3 regions of the Flavobacterium sp. SORGH_AS_0622 genome follow, and region 2 is predicted to be linked to each of the others. Evidence: riboswitches for the same ligand, from Rfam matches in the RefSeq annotation. Region 2 holds a riboswitch; each other region holds the start of a gene.
What was found. Region 2 has a riboswitch for S-adenosylmethionine ahead of QE431_RS16220 (TlpA disulfide reductase family protein). Riboswitches for the same ligand answer to the same signal wherever they lie in the genome.
Positions count from the first base shown of each region.

Region 1: it holds a riboswitch for S-adenosylmethionine, as region 2 does, so the genes downstream of both, QE431_RS01860 (homocysteine S-methyltransferase family protein) here and QE431_RS16220 (TlpA disulfide reductase family protein) in region 2, are expected to answer to the same signal.
Region 3: it holds a riboswitch for S-adenosylmethionine, as region 2 does, so the genes downstream of both, QE431_RS01780 (alpha/beta fold hydrolase) here and QE431_RS16220 (TlpA disulfide reductase family protein) in region 2, are expected to answer to the same signal.

Region 1 covers NZ_JAUTAX010000001.1:415,211-422,932, forward strand. The annotation lists gene QE431_RS01835 (HEPN domain-containing protein) at 1-1,420, shown strand, start outside; gene cobA (uroporphyrinogen-III C-methyltransferase) at 1,413-2,186, shown strand; gene QE431_RS01845 (bifunctional precorrin-2 dehydrogenase/sirohydrochlorin ferrochelatase) at 2,359-2,940, shown strand; gene QE431_RS01850 (NAD(P)/FAD-dependent oxidoreductase) at 3,036-4,088, shown strand; gene QE431_RS01855 (hypothetical protein) at 4,263-5,066, shown strand; SAM riboswitch class I at 5,178-5,294, shown strand; gene QE431_RS01860 (homocysteine S-methyltransferase family protein) at 5,598-6,602, shown strand; gene QE431_RS01865 (hypothetical protein) at 6,666-6,926, shown strand; gene metH (methionine synthase) at 7,266-7,722, shown strand, end outside.
Region 2 covers NZ_JAUTAX010000001.1:3,850,083-3,857,804, reverse strand. The annotation lists gene ligD (DNA ligase D) at 1-1,288, opposite strand, end outside; gene QE431_RS16240 (hypothetical protein) at 1,297-1,752, opposite strand; gene QE431_RS16235 (PLP-dependent aminotransferase family protein) at 1,869-3,365, opposite strand; gene QE431_RS16230 (TonB-dependent siderophore receptor) at 3,433-5,295, shown strand; gene QE431_RS16225 (hypothetical protein) at 5,441-5,791, shown strand; SAM riboswitch class I at 6,058-6,157, shown strand; gene QE431_RS16220 (TlpA disulfide reductase family protein) at 6,406-7,395, shown strand; gene QE431_RS16215 (aminotransferase class V-fold PLP-dependent enzyme) at 7,492-7,722, shown strand, end outside.
Region 3 covers NZ_JAUTAX010000001.1:398,599-406,320, reverse strand. The annotation lists gene QE431_RS01790 (OsmC family protein) at 1-360, opposite strand, end outside; gene thrA (bifunctional aspartate kinase/homoserine dehydrogenase I) at 441-2,855, opposite strand; gene QE431_RS01780 (alpha/beta fold hydrolase) at 2,857-3,840, opposite strand; SAM riboswitch class I at 3,920-4,027, opposite strand; gene QE431_RS01775 (aspartate kinase) at 5,065-6,153, opposite strand; gene QE431_RS01770 (O-acetylhomoserine aminocarboxypropyltransferase/cysteine synthase family protein) at 6,366-7,670, opposite strand.

The DNA.
Region 1 (7,722 bases), 3.4 Mb from region 2:
AGTAAACGAAATCATTCCAACAGCAGAAGGAATCATCCGTATTTTTGACAGATATGGTGAGCGTGCCAAAAGAATGAAAGCGCGTATGAAATTCTTAATCAAAGAAATAGGAAAAGATGTTTTCCTTGATTTGGTTGAAAAAGAGAAAAAAGCAATCGCTTTTGAAACTTACGAAATTGATACGACTGCTTTTGAAGGTCCAATTGCTGAACCATTATTAGAAGTTCCGCAAGTTACAATCGAAGATACTGCAGCTTATGAAGCATGGAAAAAATCGAATGTAATTAAGCAGAAACAAGAAGGTTATTATGCCATCGGAATCAAAGTTTTACTAGGAGATTTTTATACAGATAAAGCCAGATTATTAGCCGCTTTAATTAAAAATTACGCAGCAAATGAATTACGTTTTTCATTGCGTCAAAATATTGTAATACGTCACGTAAAAGAAGAGAATCTTCCTTTCTTTTATCAGGAATTAGCCAAGCTTGACTTTGTTCAATTAGGATATAATTCTACAGGAGATATTACGGCATGTCCGGGTACTGATACTTGTAATTTGGGGATTGCAAGCAGTACCGGTATTGCAGAAGAATTAGAAAGAGTTTTAAATGCCGAATATCCTCAGTATTTAAACAACCGCGAAATCGAAATTAAAATCTCAGGTTGTATGAATGCCTGCGGGCAGCACAATATGTCTGCAATTGGGTTCCAAGGAATGTCAATCAATTCAGGAAAATTAGTTGCTCCGGCTTTGCAAGTTTTGTTAGGTGGAGGAAGATTAGGAAATGGCGCTGGACGTTTTGCTGATAAAGTAATCAAAGTGCCTAGTCGTAGAGGTCCTGATACGTTACGTACCATTTTAAATGATTTTGATGCTAACGGAAGCGGACAAAAATTCCTTGATTATTATGATACAAAAGGAGAAAAATATTTCTACGAAATCTTAAAACCTTTCGCAGATGTAACCAATTTAACAGAAGCTGATTTTGTAGATTGGGGTAACGCAGACAACTATGTAAAAGCAGTTGGAGTTGGAGAATGTGCGGGAGTTGTGATCGATTTAGTAGCGACTTTATTGTTTGAAGCTAAAGAGAAATTGATTTTGGCTCAAGAATCTTTCGACGAGAAAAAATGGTCAGACGCAATCTATCATGCTTATGCAGGATTTGTAAATGGAGCAAAAGCTTTATTGTTGGCAGAAAACCAAAAAACAAACCATCATGCAGGAATTGTCGATTTGTTTGACACTGTTTTTATTGATACCAATAAAATCGAATTGAATTCAACTTTTAAAGATTTGGTTTACCAGATCAATAAAAATGAACCTTCTGAAGCTTTCGCTAAAGATTACATTGCTCAGGCAGTAGTTTTCTTTGATAAAATTGAAACTTTCAGAGCTCAAGAATTAGCAAATGCTTAATATAAAACCAAAAATAACTTTAGTCGGTGCAGGTCCGGGTGATCCTGATCTACTTACGCTGAAAGCTGTAAAAGCATTGGCTGAAGCCAACGTGGTTTTATATGACGCTTTGGCCAATGAAGAAATTCTGGATTATGCACCTAAAAATGCAATCAAGATTTTTGTTGGCAAAAGAATCGGAAATCATGCTTACACGCAAGATCAAATTAATCAATTAATTGTTGATAATGCTTTGACTTACGGAAACGTAGTTCGATTAAAAGGCGGAGATCCTTTTATTTTTGGAAGAGGCGGCGAAGAAATTGATTTTGCAGAAAGTTTCGGAATTGAAACAATCGTTGTTCCAGGGATTTCATCGGTAGTTGCAGTTCCTGCAAGTCAAGGAATTTCGATTACAAAACGCGGCGTTTCAGAAAGCTTTTGGGCTATTACAGGAACAACTTCAGATAGAAAATTATCTGCAGATGTTGCTTTGGCAGCACAATCTTCAGCAACAGTTGTAATCTTGATGGGAATGCACAAATTACCTCAAATTATCGATTTGTTTCAAAAAGAAAACAAAGGAAATTTACCAGTTGCAATCATCCAAAACGGAACAACAGCAGAAGAAAAAGTTGGCGTAGGAACAGTTGATTCGATTTTAGAAGTTGTAAAACAAAAAGAATTAGGTTCACCAGCAATTATTGTTCTTGGAGAAGTTGTCCGCGAAAGCAACAAATTAAAAGGATTTTACGAAGAATTTCTATCAAAAGAAATCACAAGGTAAAATTTCGCAGGAATCAACATTGGAGCATCCGTTTTTAACCGAATGTACGTGAAGAGATTGTTCCGTTAGGAACATTTCATCGGTAGAATAAAAAATGTTCCCAATAAAATGTGCCGTTAGGAACATTTGATGGGTAAATCATCTAATTTTGAATAGATGAAAAATGATTAACATGGAACAAAACGAATTATATCCAATATTTCTAAAACTTCACAATTTAAATGTATTGATTGTGGGAGGCGGAAATGTAGGTCTGGAAAAACTTTCTTTTTTGTTAAAATCGAGTCCAAATGCAAATGTTGAGGTTGTAGCGCCCGATTTTCATTTAGAAATTAAAATTTTAGCAGAAAGGCATCCATCAATTAAATTGACGGAAGCAAAGTTCAAAAAGAAAATGCTCAAAAAACGTCACATGGTAATTGCCTGTACAGACGATTTAAAAGTCAATAAAAGAATATACGATTTATCTAGAAAGCGTTATTTGATTTGCAATATCGCCGATACGCCGGACTTATGTGATTATTATTTAGGTGGCATCGTAACGAAAGGAAATGTAAAAATCGCCATTTCGACCAATGGAAAATCGCCGACAACTGCCAAAAGGCTAAGAGAATTTTTCGAAGAAATAATTCCCGACGATATTAATCAAATGGTAGAAAACCTAAATGAATACAGGAGAACCTTAAAAGGCAATTTTGAAGAAAAAGTGAAGAAGATGAATGAAATCACCGCTTCACTCAAAAATAGAGAGTAAAAATATCGCTTAGAAATGAATGATAAAAATCATTGTCAGTAGAATAAATTATTCGTTTCTTTGCACTATTAAGAATGATTATAAACAACAACATAATGATTAAAACAGATATACTTATAATTGGAGCAGGCCCAACAGGTTTATTTGCCGTATTCGAGGCAGGATTATTAAAATTAAAATGCCATATATTAGATGCTCTGCCTCAACCAGGAGGACAGCTTTCAGAATTATATCCAAAGAAACCAATTTATGATATCCCAGGATTTCCAGAAGTTTTAGCTGGAGATTTAGTGGATGGATTAATGGAGCAGATTAAACAATTTGAGCCAGGTTTTACATTAGGTGAGCGTGCAGAAACAATCGAAAAACAAGAAGACGGAAGTTTTATCGTAACGTCAAACAAAGGAACTAAATTTCACGCGCCAGTTATTGCAATCGCGGGAGGTTTAGGAAGTTTTGAGCCTCGTAAACCACTTATTGAAGATATCGAGTTTTATGAAGATAAAGGAGTTAAATACTTCATCAAAAATCCGGAGAAATTCAGAGATAAAAGAGTTGTAATTGCAGGAGGAGGAGATTCAGCACTAGACTGGAGTATTTTCTTGGCAAATGTAGCTTCAGAAGTAACTTTAATTCACAGAAGAAACGAATTTAGAGGAGCTTTAGATTCTGTAGAAAAAGTACAGGAACTAAAATCCGCTGGAAAAATTAAATTAATCACTCCGGCAGAAGTTATCGGAATCAACGGTGCTGAGCATGTTGAGTCATTAGATATCGAAGAAAACGGAGCACACCGTAAAATCGAGTGTGATTATTTCATTCCACTTTTCGGATTAACTCCAAAATTAGGTCCAATTGGCGACTGGGGATTAGAAATCGAAAAAAATGCAATCAAAGTAAACAATGCACTAGATTACCAGACAAATATCCCGGGAATCTTCGCCATTGGAGACGTAAATACATATCCAGGAAAATTAAAATTAATCCTTTGCGGATTCCACGAAGCAACTTTAATGTGTCAAGCTGCTTACGGAATCATCAATCCAGGTAAAAAATATGTATTGAAATATACAACAGTTTCTGGTGTAGACGGTTTCGACGGAACTCGTAAGGAAGCTCCAAAAGCAGTTGTGAAAGCGATAGTTTAATCTTAGATGCTAATCCCGTCCCAAAATTTCGGGATCGGGACTAAGGTTCTAAGGGACTAAGATTTTTTATATAGAAAAGCTCAAACTTTTAGTTTGGGCTTTTTTTATTTTAGCACCTTTCTTAAAAACAAGGATATTTCTTACTTTTACGGAATAATTTAGAGTTAAAGAATAATGAAACATATTATAATTTTTTTGATTCTTTTGAGCTTTTTGGTTTCGTGTAATAAATCTAGAGGCAAAATAATATTAAAATCGAATAGTAACATTGGGAATCAATGTCTACCTCATTTTTCTGATGATCTGAACCTAGAAAAGCAAAGAATAATCATCTTTGGAGAAAAAGATAACTATTATAGAGATTTTTCTAAAAATGAACTGAACAAAATTGAAATGCTTTTTCCTGTCTTTAAGGAAAAATACCCTTCTAGTCCTTTTGCAGCGTACAATGCAAATCGTTTACCTAAGAAATTTATTAATCAAAATGGGGTTGAAGAGGTTTTAGATTTCGGCGATCCGCTTGGCGGCGACGATTTTTACTTATTATATTCTTATTATCTTAAACAAAAAAATGGAGATATAAAGTATAAAGATGAGAGAGCAAAGCTAATTCAATTATATGAAACAATAAATAATATTTATTTGTCTTGGTCTCCATCATTAATGTATTACGGACATCAGGCTATTAGATTGAATGCTTGTGCTGAATACTCCATCTATCTTTTAGACTCAGATGAGGATTATTATAATTATAAATTTGACTTTGAAAAACAGAAGGAGCTATATCTTAGATCTTTAAGTCAATTTGTCGCAGACGAATTTAATCGAAAATCTGGTATTCCTTATAATAATGAAAAAGAAGTCAGAAAAACTAAAGAAATTGTTCTACTAGAAAAACTAATTACAAACTATTACTATTTAGAGCAAGTAAGAACGTTTGAGATGGAATATTATAGAATTAAAACAATAAACTTATAAGGAGCTCTAAACTTAGAACCTTAGCATCTCAGTACCTCAGAACCTTAGAAAAAAAACATTTGCAAATCGAAAGCCTATTTCATACCTTTGCACTGTTCTTAAAATTACTGTTAGTTATCACGAAAGGCGGAGGGATAGACCCAATGAAACCTTAGCAACCCTTTATCATAAAGAAGGTGCTAAATTCTACTTTATACGACATTTTCCAGTATTAAAGATAGATAACACAAATACATAACTCGTATTTCTCAAACTTTTCCTGACAACTTACAATAATTACTGAAACAGATTCTGTATCAGGAGCGAATCATTGGTGCATTTTTGCAGTCAATAGTTCCCGCTGTACACAAATATCTTTTATTCTGAACCCCAGAATAAAAGGATATTTGCTTCCATCGGGGCTAATTAGCATGCAATATTGCACTTTTGGAATTAGTGTAAAAAAAATATCGAAGGTTAAACTTCACAATCATAATAAAAAAACTTAGCATCTTAGAACCTCAGTATCTTAGAAGCTAAAGAAAAAAAGATATGGCAATTACGATACAAGAAGCAATAAAGAAAAATATCCTAATCCTTGACGGAGCAATGGGAACAATGTTGCAGCGCTATAATTTCTCCGAAGAAGATTTTAGAGGAGAGCGTTTCAAAGATTTTCCACATCCATTAAAAGGAAACAACGATTTATTATCCTTAACACAACCACAGGCGATCCGCGATGTGCACGCTGCTTATTACGAAGCTGGTGCAGATATCGTAGAAACCAATACCTTTTCAGGAACGACAATCGGTATGGCCGATTATCACATGGAAGATTTGGTTTACGAGCTAAACTATGAATCAGCAAAAATTGCAAGACAAGTAGCCGATGAGTTTACCGCAAAAAATCCAGAAAAACCACGTTTCGTTGCTGGTTCAATTGGCCCAACAAACCGTACGGCAAGTATGTCTCCAGACGTAAACGATCCGGGTTACAGAGCCGTAACGTTTGACGATTTGCGAATTGCATACAAAGAACAGGCAGAAGCGTTAATGGATGGGGGATGCGATTTACTTTTAGTAGAAACGATTTTTGATACCTTAAATGCTAAAGCAGCACTTTTTGCAATCGAAGAAGTAAAAGAAGAACGTAATCTAGATATTCCAATCATGGTTTCAGGAACAATTACGGATGCTTCAGGAAGAACACTTTCTGGACAGACAGTTGAAGCTTTCTTGATTTCAGTTTCACATATTCCATTATTAAGTGTAGGTTTCAATTGTGCTCTTGGAGCCGATTTGTTGAAACCGTATTTGAAAACATTAGCACATAATACAAGTTTTAATGTTTCGGCACATCCAAATGCAGGATTGCCAAATGCTTTCGGACAATACGATGAAACGCCAGAACAAACGCAAGCTTTTATAAAAGAATATTTAGAGGACAATTTGATTAATATCATTGGAGGCTGTTGCGGAACAACTCCAGATCATATTCGATTAATGGCTGAGGTTGCGAAGGATTATAAACCGAGAGTAGCGCCGGTTATTGCCTAAAGTTTCGCTCCTGCAAGGTTTTCAAAACCTTGTAGGTATGAATATACTTGATAAATATATTAAATGGATGGAGAGCATATTGTTTATTCAGAAGATGGGGAAGTATTTAAAGCTTTTTTAAATTCAAATTGGTATGATACGATGAATCCATATTTATATTGTGTATCTGAATTAAAAAGTATTAAAAGTAAGATTGATAATAACGAAAAATTCAAAATAGAAAGTAATGGTAAAATATATCATATTACGACAAATTTAGAATTTAGGGTATGGATCGAAAAGGTGTTTAATGGAGGATTTGAGAAACATATTTTTAGTGATTAAAAGTCAATAACAAACCTACAAGGTTTTAAAAACCTTGCAGGTTGAATTGAGAATAAAATGTTCCGTAGGAAATCATCGGTAGAAAAAAATGACAATTGAAATCGTGGAAAATAGATTATTTGTTTCAACCGAGTTTGCGTGAGGGATAGAAGTGAAAAGCCCACAGCCTGACGAAGGAAGAGCGAGGACTTGTAACGGATAGCCCGACCCGGAGGGACACGCCCAAATTAAAATATTGAAAACGAATATACCTACAAGGTTTTAAAAACCTTGCAGGAAAGAAAATAGAATAAAAAACTTAGAACCTTAGAATCTTAGGGACTTAGTAACTTAAAGAAAATGACAGAAAAAAGAAGAGACCTTGTATTATCAGGATTAGAACCATTGATTATTACGCCCGAAAGTGTTTTTGTAAACGTTGGTGAGCGTACGAATGTAACAGGTTCAAGAAAATTCTTGAGATTAATCAAGGAAGAGAAATATGACGAGGCGCTTGATATTGCAAGACAGCAGGTAGAAGGAGGAGCACAAATCATCGATATTAATATGGATGAAGGAATGCTTGACGGTGTTACAGCAATGACTAAATTTTTGAATTTAATTGCTGCAGAACCAGATATTTCGAGAGTGCCGATTATGATCGACAGTTCGAAATGGGAAATCATCGAAGCAGGTCTTAAAGTAGTACAAGGAAAAAGCGTTGTAAACTCGATTTCGTTAAAAGAAGGAGAAGAAGCTTTTATTCACCACGCGAGATTAATCAAACGTTACGGAGCGGCGGCGATTATCATGGCTT
Region 2 (7,722 bases):
GCAAAATTGCACCAAAATATTTTCTGGAATTTTTAGGTTCTGTAACTCCAATAATGATAGCTTCTTCTTCGTTAGAAATTTTAATTTTCAGCCAATTATTACTTCTGTTTCCTGCGGAATATGAGCTGTCTGCCTTTTTAGCAATAATGCCTTCGCTGTTACTTTTTCTGGCATTTTCAAATTGTTTTATTCCATCGCCGATTGTATGTTCAGAATAAAAAATATTCGAAAAATCATATTTATTAAATAAGATTTTAAGCAGTTCTTTTCGGTCAAGAAGAGATAAGTCGGTTATTGAATTTCCGTCTAAATTCAATAAATCAAAAACATAATATTTTAAATTGCCAATGCCGGTTTTAAGATAATTTTGAAGCATTTGAAAGTCTGCACGTCCAGCATCATTTTCAACTACAACTTCGCCATCGAGAATAACAGTATGATCTATTTTTTTTAATTCTTCTGCAATTGGTTTAAAATTAGTATCAAACGAAATTTTATTTCTACTAAATAATTCTACACTTGGCGGATTGACTACAGCAATTGTACGATAACCGTCATATTTGTTTTCGAAAATCCACTCTTCATCGTCAAAAGGTTTTTCAGTTATATTGGCAAGCATAGGTTTTAAGAATCCTGCTTCGGCAGTTTTTGCTTTAGGCTTTTTTTTTACGGCACTTTTAGTTTTACTTTTTTCTTCCGATTTAGAAATTAACTTTTCAGATCTCTTTTCTAATTCATCCAAAGTTCTTTTAGAAATCACGGATTTATCATTTTCTAAAATATCAGAATCAGAAGCGTATTTGTCGTGTTTTTTAATCAACAGCCAGGCATTTTCCTGCTTTCCATGAAGTTTTACCAGAGAAAATTCGCCTTTAAGTTTTTTTCCTTTTAGGATAAAACTCAAACGCCCTTTTTTAAGATCGGCCAGTAATTGTTTTTCATCAGATGCTGTTTTTTCATCAGAAGTATAAGTTCCATTATCCCATACAATCACATTTCCTGCCCCATAATTTCCTTCCGGAATAGTGCCTTCAAAATCTTTATAACTATAAGGATGATCTTCAACCATCATAGCAAGACGTTTTACTTCAGGATCCATTGACGGTCCTTTTGGAACTGCCCAGCTTTTTAAAACACCATTCATTTCTAACCTAAAATCATAATGCAAATGTGATGCGGCGTGTTTCTGCACCACAAAAATTAACTTGTCAGCCGATTTTTCGATTTCTCCTTTGGGCTCACGTGTTTGTTTAAAATCCCTTTTTTGGTTGTATTTAGAAAGTGACATAAGTTTTCTTAGATTATCAGGGTTAACATAATAGCATAAAGTGCAGTCGCAACAATAGCAAAAATTATATGGGCAAAGAACAGCTGAATATAATAACCTCTAAAATCAATTGGGGGTTGATGATGGGTCATTTTAAAAATGATTATCCAGCTGATTATGCCAATTATACCGCTGATAGCGCCTAAGATAAGAGCAGTTAACGGTGTAATTGGTGCAATATTCTTTACCCAAATGGTGTGATATCCAACTACAAACAAAAAACCAATTGCATAATGCAATATCCATCCCCAATTTATTTTTGCTTGTGTTGAAAGTTCAATTTTCATTTTGTCAATAGCGTAACTCAAGAGTACCGGCTCTTTATACAATTCCCTGAAATTTTTAGACATTGCATAACTAAACCATGTCATGGCAGATGTTGCCGCAATAGATACTAATAATAGTTGTAAAATAGTATAAAGCATGATATAGGTGATTTAGAGACTAATTGATACCAAAGTTAGTTTCCAAATACCTTTTCTGCTTATAGGATTAGAATTACAAATTACATAATTGTCAGTATATGAGATACTTGTTCAAATTAGTTGTTGGAAGAAACTGTAGCTTCCAGACTTGTGCTTAATATTGTTACGGCTTTTTCCATTTCTTCTGGCTCCAAATTTCCAAATCCTAAACGGGTTGCAGTAAGATCTTTGGTTTGGTACAAAATGGTTTTCGGAAGGAATAATCCGTTTGTAGAGCATTCTTTCTGAAATTTTATGAGGTTAAAATCAGGAAGCCATTCTACCCAAATGGCTAAACCTCTCGGCGGCACTTTAAATTTAATTTTGCCTTTTAGTTTTTCGTTAAGTAATGAAACAAAATAGTCTCTGCGCTCTTTGTAGATTTTTTTATTTTTTTTAGAAAGCCGATGCACTTCGCCTTCAGTAATCCATTCGGTTAAAACCTGTTCTTTAATAACATCAATTCCGGGTTCGAGAATGTTTTGATGTTTTTCAAGTTCCTTAATAAATTCAGAAGGAGCAGCAACAAATCCGTAGCTAAATCCCGAAGGAAGCGATTTTCCAAAAGATCCTATATAAACCACACGCTGGTTAGAATCAAATGCTGCCAACGGTAAAACAGGATTGTTATCATAATGAAAATCAAAGTCATAATCATCTTCGAGAATCACAAATCCATACTGATTCGCCAATTCCAAAACTTCAATTCTCTTTTTAGCACTCAGTAAAATTGTCGTCGGATAATGATAATTGGAAGTAAGATACAAAACTCTGATGGTAGAAGTTTCACAGATTTCTTTTAATCGTTTGGTGTCAATTCCGTCTTCATTTACTGGAATAGAAATAATGTGAGCTCCCGTATTGGTCAAAGTCATATTGGACATGTAATAGCTGGGAGAAGCCACCACAACTTTATCTCCAGGACTTATGAGCACTTTTGTAACCAGATACAAGCTTATTTCGTGACTGCTGGTTGTAAGCAGGTTTGAAGTCGAAATTCTAATTCCCCTCGTAAGATTTAAATAATTGGAAAAATGGGTTTTAAAATTTAAATGCGATCGCAGCTCGATTTGTTCGTATGTTTTAGAAGTTTTTCGTCTCTTTAATTTAGAAACATAAAGTCTTGCCAGAACATCTGTTTGTACCAATCGCAAATCTGGCATTCCGTCATTAAATTGATAAGGCAGATTACTAATTTCTGTTGGATTTTCAAGAATCGTAGAACGCTGAAATGTAAAACCAGTATCTAATTCAGATTGATTTTGGTCTTTTACAACAGTATATTCAATTTGTTTTTTTTGTTTTTGCTGTGATAAAATAAATGTTCCTTTATTCGGAAGCGTTTCAATCCATCCCTGCGATTCCAGATCCTGAAAAGCTTTAATTAATGTATTGCGATTGACTGCCAATACTTTGCAGAGTATTCTTGTGCCGGGAAGTTTTGTTCCTTCGGGAAGAAAACCAGTTTGTATGGCTTTGATAAATTCAAAAACAATCTGAAGATAAAGCGCTGTATTTTCTTCTGGCTTAAGCTGAATAAAGCTTTTAAAAGGAATTTCAACCGGACTATCCATAATTACAAAACTGGTATGCTTGATTAGTACGGCAAGATACTACTTTTGCCAAAAAAACATTAACCAAATGAAAAAAATCTATTTTGCTGTTTTTACAGTAATTTGTACCAATTTTTACGCGCAGACCAAAAAAGATTCCATCAATAATATGGAGGAAGTTATAATTAATGAAAACCGTTTTAGTACCCCAATTTCTAAACAAAATAGAAATGTGTATGTTATAACAAGTGAAACCATTAAGAAACTTCCAGGAAGAACGCTTCAGGAAGTATTACAGTATGCAAACGGAGTTGATATTAGACAAAGAGGTCCGTTTGGAACTCAAGCCGATATTAGTGTAGATGGCGGAAGTTTTGAACAGACGGTTGTTTTGCTAAATGGAGCAAAAGTAATCGATTCGCAAACCGCTCATAATATGCTAAATCTGCCTCTTCCGGTAGAAGCAATCGAAAGAATAGAAGTAGTGCGTGGACCAGCTGCGAGAGTTTTTGGAATTAACAGTTTAACGGGAGCAATTAATATTGTAACTAAAAAACCAACAGATTCTGGATTTTTGGTAAGTACTTATGCGGGTTCTAATTTTGAAAAAGATACTCAAGATACTGGAGACACTTTTTACGGAACAGGTGTGCAGGCAGGAGCCGTTTTAGGTAAAGAAAAACAACAGCATTTAATTTTTGCTTCGCACGATAAAAGTAACGGTTACCGTTATAATACCGCATTTGAAAACAATAAAATTTTCTACCAAGGAAATGTACAGATCAATGATTCTAATGAAATTTTAGGTTCGGCAGGTTACATCAAAAACGGCTTTGGAGCAAACGGATTTTATGCAGCGCCTGGAGATCGAAATTCTACCGAAATAGTGCAGACTACATTTGCCAATATCCAGTCGAAACATGCTATTACAGAAAATTGGAAAATTATGCCGAGAGTAACTTACCGCTATAATTATGATGATTACCGTTACTTAGGAAACTCAAATTTGAATGTTGGAAGAAGTCAGCATTATACTAATTCTATTGCTGGAGAATTGAATTCGACAGTTAAATTGTCTAAAGGCGAAATTGGTTTTGGCGCAGAATTTAGAAATGAAAATATTCATTCTACTAATATTGGCGATCACGACCGTGAGAATGTTGGAATCTATGCCGAATACAGAACAAGTTTTACAGAAAAACTAGACGTAAATTTAGGAACTTATTTAAATTATAATTCTGATTATAAATGGCAGGTTTATCCTGGAATTGATGCTAGTTATGCCATTACAGATGCATTTAAAATCATTGGAAATGTTGGAACAAGCCAGAGAATTCCATCGTTTACAGATTTATATTTAAAGCAGACAGGAAATATTGGTAACGCCGATTTAGATTCAGAGAATGCTTTTCAAAGTGAAATTGGTTTTAAATACAATAAAAGAGCTTTAAGTTTCAATGCCAATTATTTTTACAGAAAAATAAACAATTACATCGATTGGATGCGTAACTTAACCACTCAGCCTTGGCAGAGCCAAAACACCGGTGATTTAAAAACAAACGGAATTAATTTGCGAGGTAATTACAGATTTGATTTTTCTAAAGATTCAAGATTGAATATTCTTTTAGCATATACTTATTTAGATTCTCAATTTGAAAGTTCTCGTACCGAAGTATATTCTAAGTATCTTATTTCTTCGTTGAAACATCAAATAACAAATACGATCGATTATCAATACAGAGATTTTTCAGTATTGTTTGCAACTCGCTTTGACGAAAGAATTACTGGACCTTCTTATTGGGTAAATGATTTTAGAATAAGTCAGACTATTCAAAAATTTACAATCTTTTTAGATGCGCAGAATATATTTAATGCCACTTATTATGAAGTAGGAGCGGTGCCTCTCCCTTCAAGATGGTTTACTTTGGGAGTAAAATTGGTTACTTTTTAGTTTTAAAAGCCTGTAAATCGAAATTTACAGGCTTTTTTATTGCTAATCAAACCAATTGCGGTTATATAAAATTCAATAGAAATATTGTAAAATAAACTGCTTTATAAGTAGTTACTTAGCTTTTGTAAATATTAAAACGTTTATTATGAAAGCATTATTAAAATTAAAAGTCATACTTTTTGTAGTTGTAATTGGATTGCTGTTTTCTTGTAAAAAGAATGACGGCTACAGCGATCAAATAGAAACTTCCAGTGTTCCGCTTGACACAACGGAAACAAAACAAGTTTCTGATACTGCCACTACATCAACTAATATTGTTACTACTCAAACGCCAACATCTGCAAATGGTAATACAGATTCTTTAAGTACAGCCGGCAGAGGAAGCGGGCCCGGAGAAAGTGCACAAGATGGGTCTACCTACACGCCTTCAAAAGGAGTGCAAAAAGACAGTGTTAAACTGCAGACGGAAAGTGCTAAAAAAAGAAAGAATAAATAATTTATTCGGTCAGAAAAGTTAAAAACTCATTTCAAAACGAAATGAGTTTTTTTATGGAGTAAAGAATTTAAAGCTATTGTATTAGGAATTACTGTTCTAAAAATAAAAATTAATTGAAATTTATTTTAGGACTAAATAATTGTTTTCCAGAGTGTTTTAAAGGGTTTTGAGCAACTCTTAAAATAAAATTTTAAAAAATATTACTAAATACTACTAATTTGATAGAATTAGTATGTATATTTGTATCACAGAAAATTTCTGAATGATACTTATCCAGAAAGACCGAGGGAATAGGCCCATTGACGTCTTAGCAACCTGTTACCGAATAAGGTGCTAAATCCTTCCACTGTGGTGGACAGATAAGAAAGATTTCCTCCAAATCTGAATAAGATCATATTTTTAAACTTTTATTTTTTTAAAATGAAAACCGAATCAATCTTATACTCAGGTTACGAACTTTTGAATTTAATTTTCGAAGAAAATAGTCTTGCTTTTTTCCGAATGTGAAGACATTAAATTCTCCCAATATTTTTATTAAACAGCATTTTCTAGAAGCCTTTGTGACTTTGGCCTAGAATTCTTTTGTCCAATCTTAAACTAAAAATCAAAATAAAATGAAAAAAATACTATTAGGCTTTGCGCTACTTTTTGGCTTTACGCAATCTCAGGCACAGGAAAATAATTTACAACTAAAAGGAACTGTTGTAGATACAGTTGTCAATTATGTTTATCTGCAAAAGTTTCATAATAAAATGTTTACCACAATTGATTCGGTAAAAGTAAAAGACGGAAATTTTAGTTTCAAAACTAAAGTGAAAACGCCAGAACTATATGGTTTAAGTGTGAATACAGAAAGCAGTCCTTTGTATATTTTTCTTGAAAAAAGCCCGATTACAGTAAAATTAAGTCCGAAGAAATATTACAGTAATTCTGTAGTCGAAGGTTCTGCTTCTCAAGATTTATTTGAAACTTACAAAAAATCAAAAGATGTAGAAATCAGTAAATTCATTACAGAAAATCCTAATTCAATTGTTTCTGCTTATGTATTGTACAGAAATTGGTCTTACAGATTATCGCCAGAACAAATAAGACAAAATATTGCCTTGCTTGATAAAACCCAGCAAAATACTACTTACGTAAAAGAACTAAAAGATCTTGCCCTTGTTTTGGACGGATTAGCAGTTGGGAAAAAAGCTCCAGATTTTACTGCCAATGATCCTGAGGGAAAACCAATCCGCTTTTATGAAAATTTAAAAGGTTACACTTTAGTCGATTTTTGGGCTTCGTGGTGCGGTCCATGCCGAAGAGAAAATCCAAATATCGTAGCCGCTTATAAAGAATTTCACGATAAGGGATTTAATATTGTTGGAATCTCTTTGGATAAAAAGAAAGAAAACTGGATCAAAGGAATTCAGGATGATAATCTAACCTGGCTGCACGTTTCCGATTTACTTTTTTGGAACAGCGCCGTTGCGAAATTATATGGAATAAGAGCGATTCCTGGAAATTATTTAGTGGATTCGAACGGAATAATCGTAGCCAAAAATCTTCAAGGCGAAGAATTACAGTCTACACTTAAATCGCTTTTAGAGAAAAAAATATGAACGTTTTAAAAACGTAGAGTCAAGTCAAAATGCTTTGCTCACCAAAAAATTAAAGTTCATCAATAAAAAATTTAGTTAATTTAAAATGATCAGGAAATGAATGCTATTGAGACAGAAACACAGCCAATTGAATTAGAATGTTACTTCTCTAAATTTAGAGAAAATACAGTAGGTATAAATCATATTTATAAATCGGTATATGGAAAGCAGAATCTGCTTTACGCCGACTGGGTTGCCAGCGGAAGATTATACAATCCGATCGAAGATATTATGCTTAATAAAATAGGCCCGATGATTGCCAATACGCATTCGCTTTCAAGTCAGACC
Region 3 (7,722 bases), 3.5 Mb from region 2:
AACCGAACAGTATTTCTCGAAAGAAAGCTGTGCTGCCTTTTTTGCTTTTTCAGGATTGATTTCTCCTTCTAAATAAAAAACCACATCGATTTCTTTAAAAGGTTTTGCTTCTTCGATTTGAACTCTTGTTCCTTCAACCTCAGCATTAAAAGAAGTGATTTCCTGACGCTGCTTCTTTAAAATTGAAATCATATCAATTGCACTGCATCCTGCAACGCCCATTAGCACTAACTCCATTGGACTTGCACCTAAATCGCTTCCGCCAAATTCGGCTCTGCTGTCAACGTCAACTATATGTCCGCGTTCATTTTTTAGTTTAAAATGAAATGCGTCATTTACTCTGTTTAAGGTTACTTTCATTGTGTTGTTATTTTTTTTTGTTTTGTTATAGCCTTGTAAATCTAAAATCTCAAGTCTAAAATCTGCAATCTAAAATCGTATTATCCTTTATCCGACAATCTCAAAATATCTCCGAAAACTCCTCTTGCCGTTACCGCAGAACCTGCACCAGCTCCTTGGATAACAATTGGACGATCTCCGTAAGATTCTGTGTAAATTTCGAAGAAAGAATCAGAACCTTTTAATCCGCCTAATGCAGTATCTTTTGGCACTGAAACTAATTTTACTTCAAGATTTCCTTTGTCATTTTGTAAATCACCAGACAATTCGCCGATATATCTTAGTACATGATTTGGCTGTTGGTCTGCTTTTATTTTAGCGTAAATCGGATCAAATTCTTTTAATTTCGTCAAGAAATCAGCTGCACTTCCTTCACGTAAATGCTCTGGAATAAGATTCTGAATAGAAATTTCTTCAAATTCGTTTTGTAAATCTAATTCTCTAGCCAAAATCAATAATTTTCTTCCAACGTCATTGCCGCATAAATCCTCACGCGGATCTGGTTCTGTGTATCCGTTATCAATTGCTTCCTGCAAGATTTCGCTGAAAGGAACATCTTTTGCAGAGAAATTATTGAATAAATAACTCAATGTTCCTGAGAAAACACCTTTAATTTTTGTGATATTTTCTCCCGAAAGATGCAGTAATTTAATGGTATCAATTAACGGTAAACCTGCACCCACATTGGTTTCGTATAAATAATTCTTTTGGTTTTCTGCCAAAGATTTTCTCAATTCTTTATAAAAACCATAGCTTAATGTATTCGCTACTTTATTCGAAGAAATCAAATCGAAACTGCTTTCTACAAGCGGAATATAGTTTTCTACGAAAGGCGCACTTGCCGTGTTATCGATCGCAATTAAGTTTTCTAAATGATGTTCATTTGCGTAAGCAATAATATCTTTTATAGTATATGCCTCGCCTTTGGTTTCAATTTCATTTTTCCAGTTTGCAGTTACACCATATTTATTTAAAAGCAGCTTTTTTGAGTTTGCAATAGCAAAAACATTCAGCTTAACATCTTTACGTTTTTCAATTGCTGCAGCCGATTCTAAGATTTGGTTAATTAAAGTCCCTCCTACTAATCCGTGGCCAAAAATCGCGATGTTTATTTTCTTAGAAACACCAAAAATTTCTCCGTGAATTACGTTTAAGGCTTTGTTTAATTCTTCTTTTTTAACAACCAAACTCACGTTTTTACCCGTTACGGTGTTGTTAAACAAAATCGGAACAATTTTATTTTTGATTAAGGCTGTATATGGTTTGTGGAATGTACTTAAATCCTGTCCGATAATCGAAATTACCGATACATTGTCTGTAACTGTAATTTGGTTTACGTCTTTCGAATAAAAGTCATTTTCGAACTCTTTTTCTAATTCTACAACTGCAGTTGTCGCTTTATCTGTTGCTACAACCAACCCAATTCCTCTTTCTGAAGATCCTTGCGAAATAATACTCACACTAATATTATGATCGCCCATTACCTTAAAAATACGGGCATCTACTCCTGCCTTTCCAAGTAATCCGCGTCCTTCAAGGTTAACAAGAGAAACATTTTCCAAAACAGAAAGTGTTTTAATTCCTTCTTTAGCAGAATCGGATGTAATTAATGTTCCGCGGTTTTCGTGATTGAAAGTATTTAAAATACGAAGCGGAATATTTTTTTCTAATAACGGAATTATCGTTTTGGCGTGCAGAATTGTTGCTCCAAAATTAGCCAGCTCATTTGCTTCGTTAAAAGACAAATATTCGATTTTTTTAGCATCTGCAACTAAATCTGGATTTGCCGTGTAGATTCCGTCTACGTGTGTAAAGTTTTGCAGTTCTTCGGCATTTAAATAATTAGCGATTAACGAAGCGGTATAGTTACTGCCGTTTCTACCTAAAGTAGTTGTGTCGTTGTTGTTGTTGGAACCAATGAAGCCTGTAACTATATTAACCGTTTCGCCGTTATGTTCTTTAAAATAATTTACTACGTTTTTCTTTGAAAGCTGTTCTAGAGGTTGTGCATCACCAAATTTAGAATCGGTTTTTAGCAGTTCTCTTGAATCTACAAAATTGGCTGGAATTCCTTTTTCCACTAAAATAGCAGTCAATAATTTAGCCGAAAGCAATTCTCCTTTTGATAGAATCTGATCTTTGATTTTTTTACTGTAATCGCCTATTAGACTTACACCTTCAAAAAGTTTGTCTAAAACATTAAATTCCTCAGATAAATCTACATGCGGATAATCTGATATTTGATATTTTTTAAAATTCTCTAATAATTCTTTATAACTGCCATTTTTAGCAGCAATGCTTAAAATAAATTCTAATTCATCTGTTGCGTTTCCGCGTGCAGAAACTACAACTGTAATTTTTTCACCTTGATTTACTTTATCCGAAATGATTGAAACAACTTTGTTAAGTCCTTCTCCGTTTGCTAATGATTTACCTCCAAATTTTAATACTTTCATTTTATTTTTTTATTGTTTCTGCCTTAAAAATGTCGGCAAGTAAATGATCTAATTGTTTGTACTCGATTAAAAAAGCGTCATGTCCGTGAACCGAATCAATTTCGCTGTAGAAAACATTGTCTTTAAATTTCTTCAATTCTTCGTAGGTTTCTATGTTTTCTTTTGCTGTAAAAAACAAATCCGAATTAATTCCTACTATATGAATTGATGCATTTGATTGTGACAATAAGTTTTCAAAACTTTCACTATTTCTTGTAATATCAATTGTTTTAAGCAGCTGATTCATTAATTTATAAGAAGCTAATTGAAATCTTTGCTGCAATTTTTTGCCGTGATGCGCCAGCCAGCTTTCGATATTAAAAATCAAAAGATCTTGATTGATGGTACGCTGAAATTTTTCTTTGAATGATTCTGGCGAACGATAACACAACATGGCGTGTATTCTCGCATCTTCGATTGGCTTTGAAGAATTATTGAGAATTTGTTCTTGCAGGAAGCAATTGGCAATAAGCCAGTCTGTCGATTTCCAATCGCTTGCAATTGGGATAAGATGTTCTGTGATATTTGGTTCTAAAGCTAAGATTTCCCAAGCAATTCCGCCTCCAACTGAGCCTCCAATTATAGCATAAAGCTTTTCAATATTTAAAACTTTTAGTCCTTCAATAAAAATTCGGGCAATGTCTCTGGCAGTAAAATCTAGATAATTTTCGATTAGGAAAGAATTGCTTCCATTTCCTGGAATATCAAAAGCTAAAATGGTATAGACAGCAGTATCAATGGTTTTACCTTCGCCAATTAAGTTATTCCACCAGCCATTCTCGCCAGTAACTTGGGCGTTTCCTGTCAAGGCATGATTTACCAAAACAATAGGCGCACTATGCAAAGGCTGACCAGCAATAGTAAAACTTAAAGGCAGTGTATGATAAAGCGCACCATTTTCTGTGGTGAAATTTTGTATGCTAATAGGGTTTGGTATATTTTCCAATTTCAAATCTGTTGTATTATCTGATTTGTATCTGGAAATATTAGAAAGAAAAAACTAGTATAAACTAGAAAAATTCTTGTTGTTATCTTTCCACGTTGGGCGTGGTAGAATGCAGCACCTTCTTCGAATTAACGAAGGGTTGCTAAGGATTCATCGGGTCTAATCCCTCGTCCTTTCTTTATAACATTTCAATACTTTTTTGAACTTAACGAGTGCAAATTAACTACTAATTTCTTTAACAAACAAATTTTATCGAAACTGTTTGCTAAATTTCATAAACATATTGCAGCAAAAACTATTATACGCAAAAATTTACCGAACAGAAATGCCCAGTAAAATTAAGCAGGCCGAAACCTATTTTGCGGTGCTTTTTAATTTAGATAAAAAGCGTTTCATTTTCTTTTGAATACATCAAAAACAACAAAGAATTTGGTGTTATTTTTTCGGTATTTTTATCCGTTTCAGTAATTCCGAACCTTGGGGTGAGCCAATTCGTTTGCTGGCGGCGGCGGATTATTTCTTTTCGTTCTTTTGTTTTTCAAAGTAGAAATCGTTTTTGCTAAGTAGTTCAATGTGCTCATGATATTAAGTTTTAGTTTAGTTGCGTTTTATAATCTTTATTTCTTTTTTATGTTTATGTTAAATCGCTTTCAGGAATAAAAAAACCCTTTTGGAATTTCAGATACCAAAAGGGTTAAGTTTTTTAAACTCATTTATTCTTTTAGTATCAACAGACGTTCACGCAAATAAGCGCGACAGCAAACATCTTGTTCATCTGTAAGGATTTATTCATCTGTGATTTATATTGTATTTTATTTAAATTCTGCATTTTTGTGTAAAATTAAAAAGCCTCCCAATATGTTTTGGGAGGCTTTACTATATATTGTATTCTTACAATTTTTTAAGCAATAGACAACCCAGCCTCGGTTATAACCGAAATGGCGCAAAACATTTTGTTGACTTTTAAGTTCATTTGATTGTAGTAGTTTTTGGGTATAACAAATATGCAACTATTATTTTTATTAAACAAATAAAATTCAAGAATTTAATTACAAAATACGTTAAAAAGTGATTTTTTTACGTTGAAAAACATCTTACAAAAATAATTTACAGAAAAAGACTATAAAAAATTGATCAATAAGCAGTTTTAAAGCTTTCTAAACTTCCTTAACGAATCAGTTTATCAAAGAACATTAGTTATATTTTTTATTTTCTACGAAGTTTTTAAGACCAAACGGCCTCTTTATTTCTAATTCTTTCCGCTACTTTCAAAATATCGGTTATAATTCCTCTCGAAATTGCCTGTTTGCACGGCGGTGCACTTTGGATTACAATTGGAACCTGTGCGTAAGATTGTGTATAGATTTCAAAAATGGTATCCGAGCCCTTTAATTGTCCAATTGCAGAATGTGCAGGTTCTGAAATCAATTTGACTTCCAGCTTATTTTTCTCAAAATCAAATTCGCCCACATAACGAAGTACATGATTATCAGACTGTGTTATTTTTGCTATTTTAAATGATTTGTCAACTGCTTCTTTATTAAGCACTCCATTTTGTTCCAGATGATTTTCTGTAATAAAAGGATGTATTTGAATATCTGAGAAATTGAAATCTTTGCCAACTTCTCTGGCCAATATTAGAAGTTTTCTTGCCGTGTCGTTTCCAGATAAATCTTCCTTGAATGTTGATTTCATTAATCCCAAAAGACTTGCATCTTTTAAAACGGATGAAAACGAAACATCTTCAGAAGAAAATCTATTAAACACGTAACTCAAATTATCTGAAAATACTCCTCGAATCTTGGTGATTTTTTCTCCCGAATAATACAAATCTCTTAAAGTCTGCAAAACCGGAATCCCTGTATCGACAGATGTTTCATACAAAAACTCTTTGTCATACTTTTTAAGATTTGATCGCAGCTCTTTGTACAAGTCTATCGGCAGTGTGTTTGCTTTTTTATTGACAGCCACAATATTAAATCCGTTTTTGATGAGCGTATTATAATGTTTCACCAATTCATCACTGGCTGTTGCATCTACAGCAATCAAGTTTTCGAATTCATTTTCTTTAGCAAATTCAATAATATCTTCTACTTTAAAAGGAACAGCCAATTGTCTAAAATTGGTTTCCCAAGCATAACCAACACCTTCTTTCTCGAAAAAGGCCACTGTAGAATTGGTTATAATAGGAAAATGAAAATCTACGTTTTTACTTTCAAGAAAAAAGTCCTGACTTTCAATAATCTGATTAATCAAAGTACTTCCGATATTTCCAATTCCAAAAAGGATAATGTTTATTTTAAGCTTTGACATAATTTCTACTATTTTGTTTTTAGCCATATATGTGATATAAGTTCATTTAATTTTCTTTGCGTTAAATTGCTAGACGCACTGTGGCGCATTTTACTAAAATGAAATTATATCACTTATATGGTTGAATTTTTATAATGATGCTTTTCATAAAAAATTACCTTTAGCAATAACCAATCACTAAAGGCAATCTTTCAAACAAAAAACAAAAAAACCTAATTTTTATTAATACTGTATTGTGATAGCGAAACACTCTCAAAAACAGTTTGCAGATCTGCAATTAAATCTTCAATATCTTCAATTCCCACAGACAGACGAACCAAATCTTTTGAAACTCCTGTTTCGATTTGTTCTTCATCTGTTAACTGCTGATGTGTGGTACTTGCCGGGTGAATAATCAGCGATTTAGTGTCGCCAATATTGGCTAGTAAAGAGAATAATTTTGTATTATCTACAACTTTTTTAGCAGCATCAAAACCACCTTTTAATCCAAAAGTAATGATTCCGCTTTGGCCTTGTGGCAAATATTCTTGGGCTAAATCATAATATTTATTCGATTTTAAACCTGGATAATTTACCCACACGACCTCATCTTGTTTCTCTAACCATTCGGCCAAAGCCAAAGCATTCTCACTATGTTTCTTGATTCGGATTGGAAGTGTTTCTAATCCTTGAATAATCTGAAAAGCATTAAATGGACTCAAAGCAGAACCAAAATCACGCAGTCCTTCAATTCGCGCTTTTGCAATAAAAGCCGCATTTCCTAAAGCTTCGTGATATACTAATCCGTGGTAACCTGCAGACGGTTCGGTAAATTCAGGGAATTTTCCGTTTGCCCAGTCAAAATTTCCAGCATCAATGACAACGCCTCCTAAAGAAGTTCCGTTTCCAGCGATATATTTAGTTAAGGAGTGAATAACAATATCGGCACCATATTTAATTGGGTTCAATAAGTAAGGTGTCGCAACTGTATTGTCTACTATAAATGGCACTTTAAATGCTTTGGCTTCTGCCGAAATTCCTTTTAAATCTAAAACATCTAATTTTGGATTTCCGAGAGATTCAACAAAAAAAGCTCTTGTATTTTCTTTTGCCGCTTTGGTAAAATTTTCTGGTTTTGAAGGATCTACAAATGTTGTTGTAATTCCTAATCTTGGTAATGTAACTTTCAGCAGATTATAAGTTCCTCCATATAAACTGTTTGATGCTACTATATGATCTCCAGCTTTTAGCAAAGTCAATAATGTTGTAGAAATTGCCGATGCTCCAGATGCTGTTACTACCGCTCCGATTCCGCCTTCAAGTGCTGCCAGACGCTGTTCTAAAACGTCGTTTGTCGGATTATTTAATCTTGTATAAATAAATCCAGCTTCGGCAAGACCAAATAAATTGGCAGCGTGATCTGAATTGTTAAATACATACGATGATGTTTGGTAAATTGGCACTGCTCTTGTGCTTCCGTTTTTAGTAACATCGTGTCCTGCGTGTAATGCGTTTGTTGCAAATTTTTGTGTACTCATGATTTCTTAGTTTTTTTTAGGTATTGTTATACGTTTATATTGTAATTCAGTT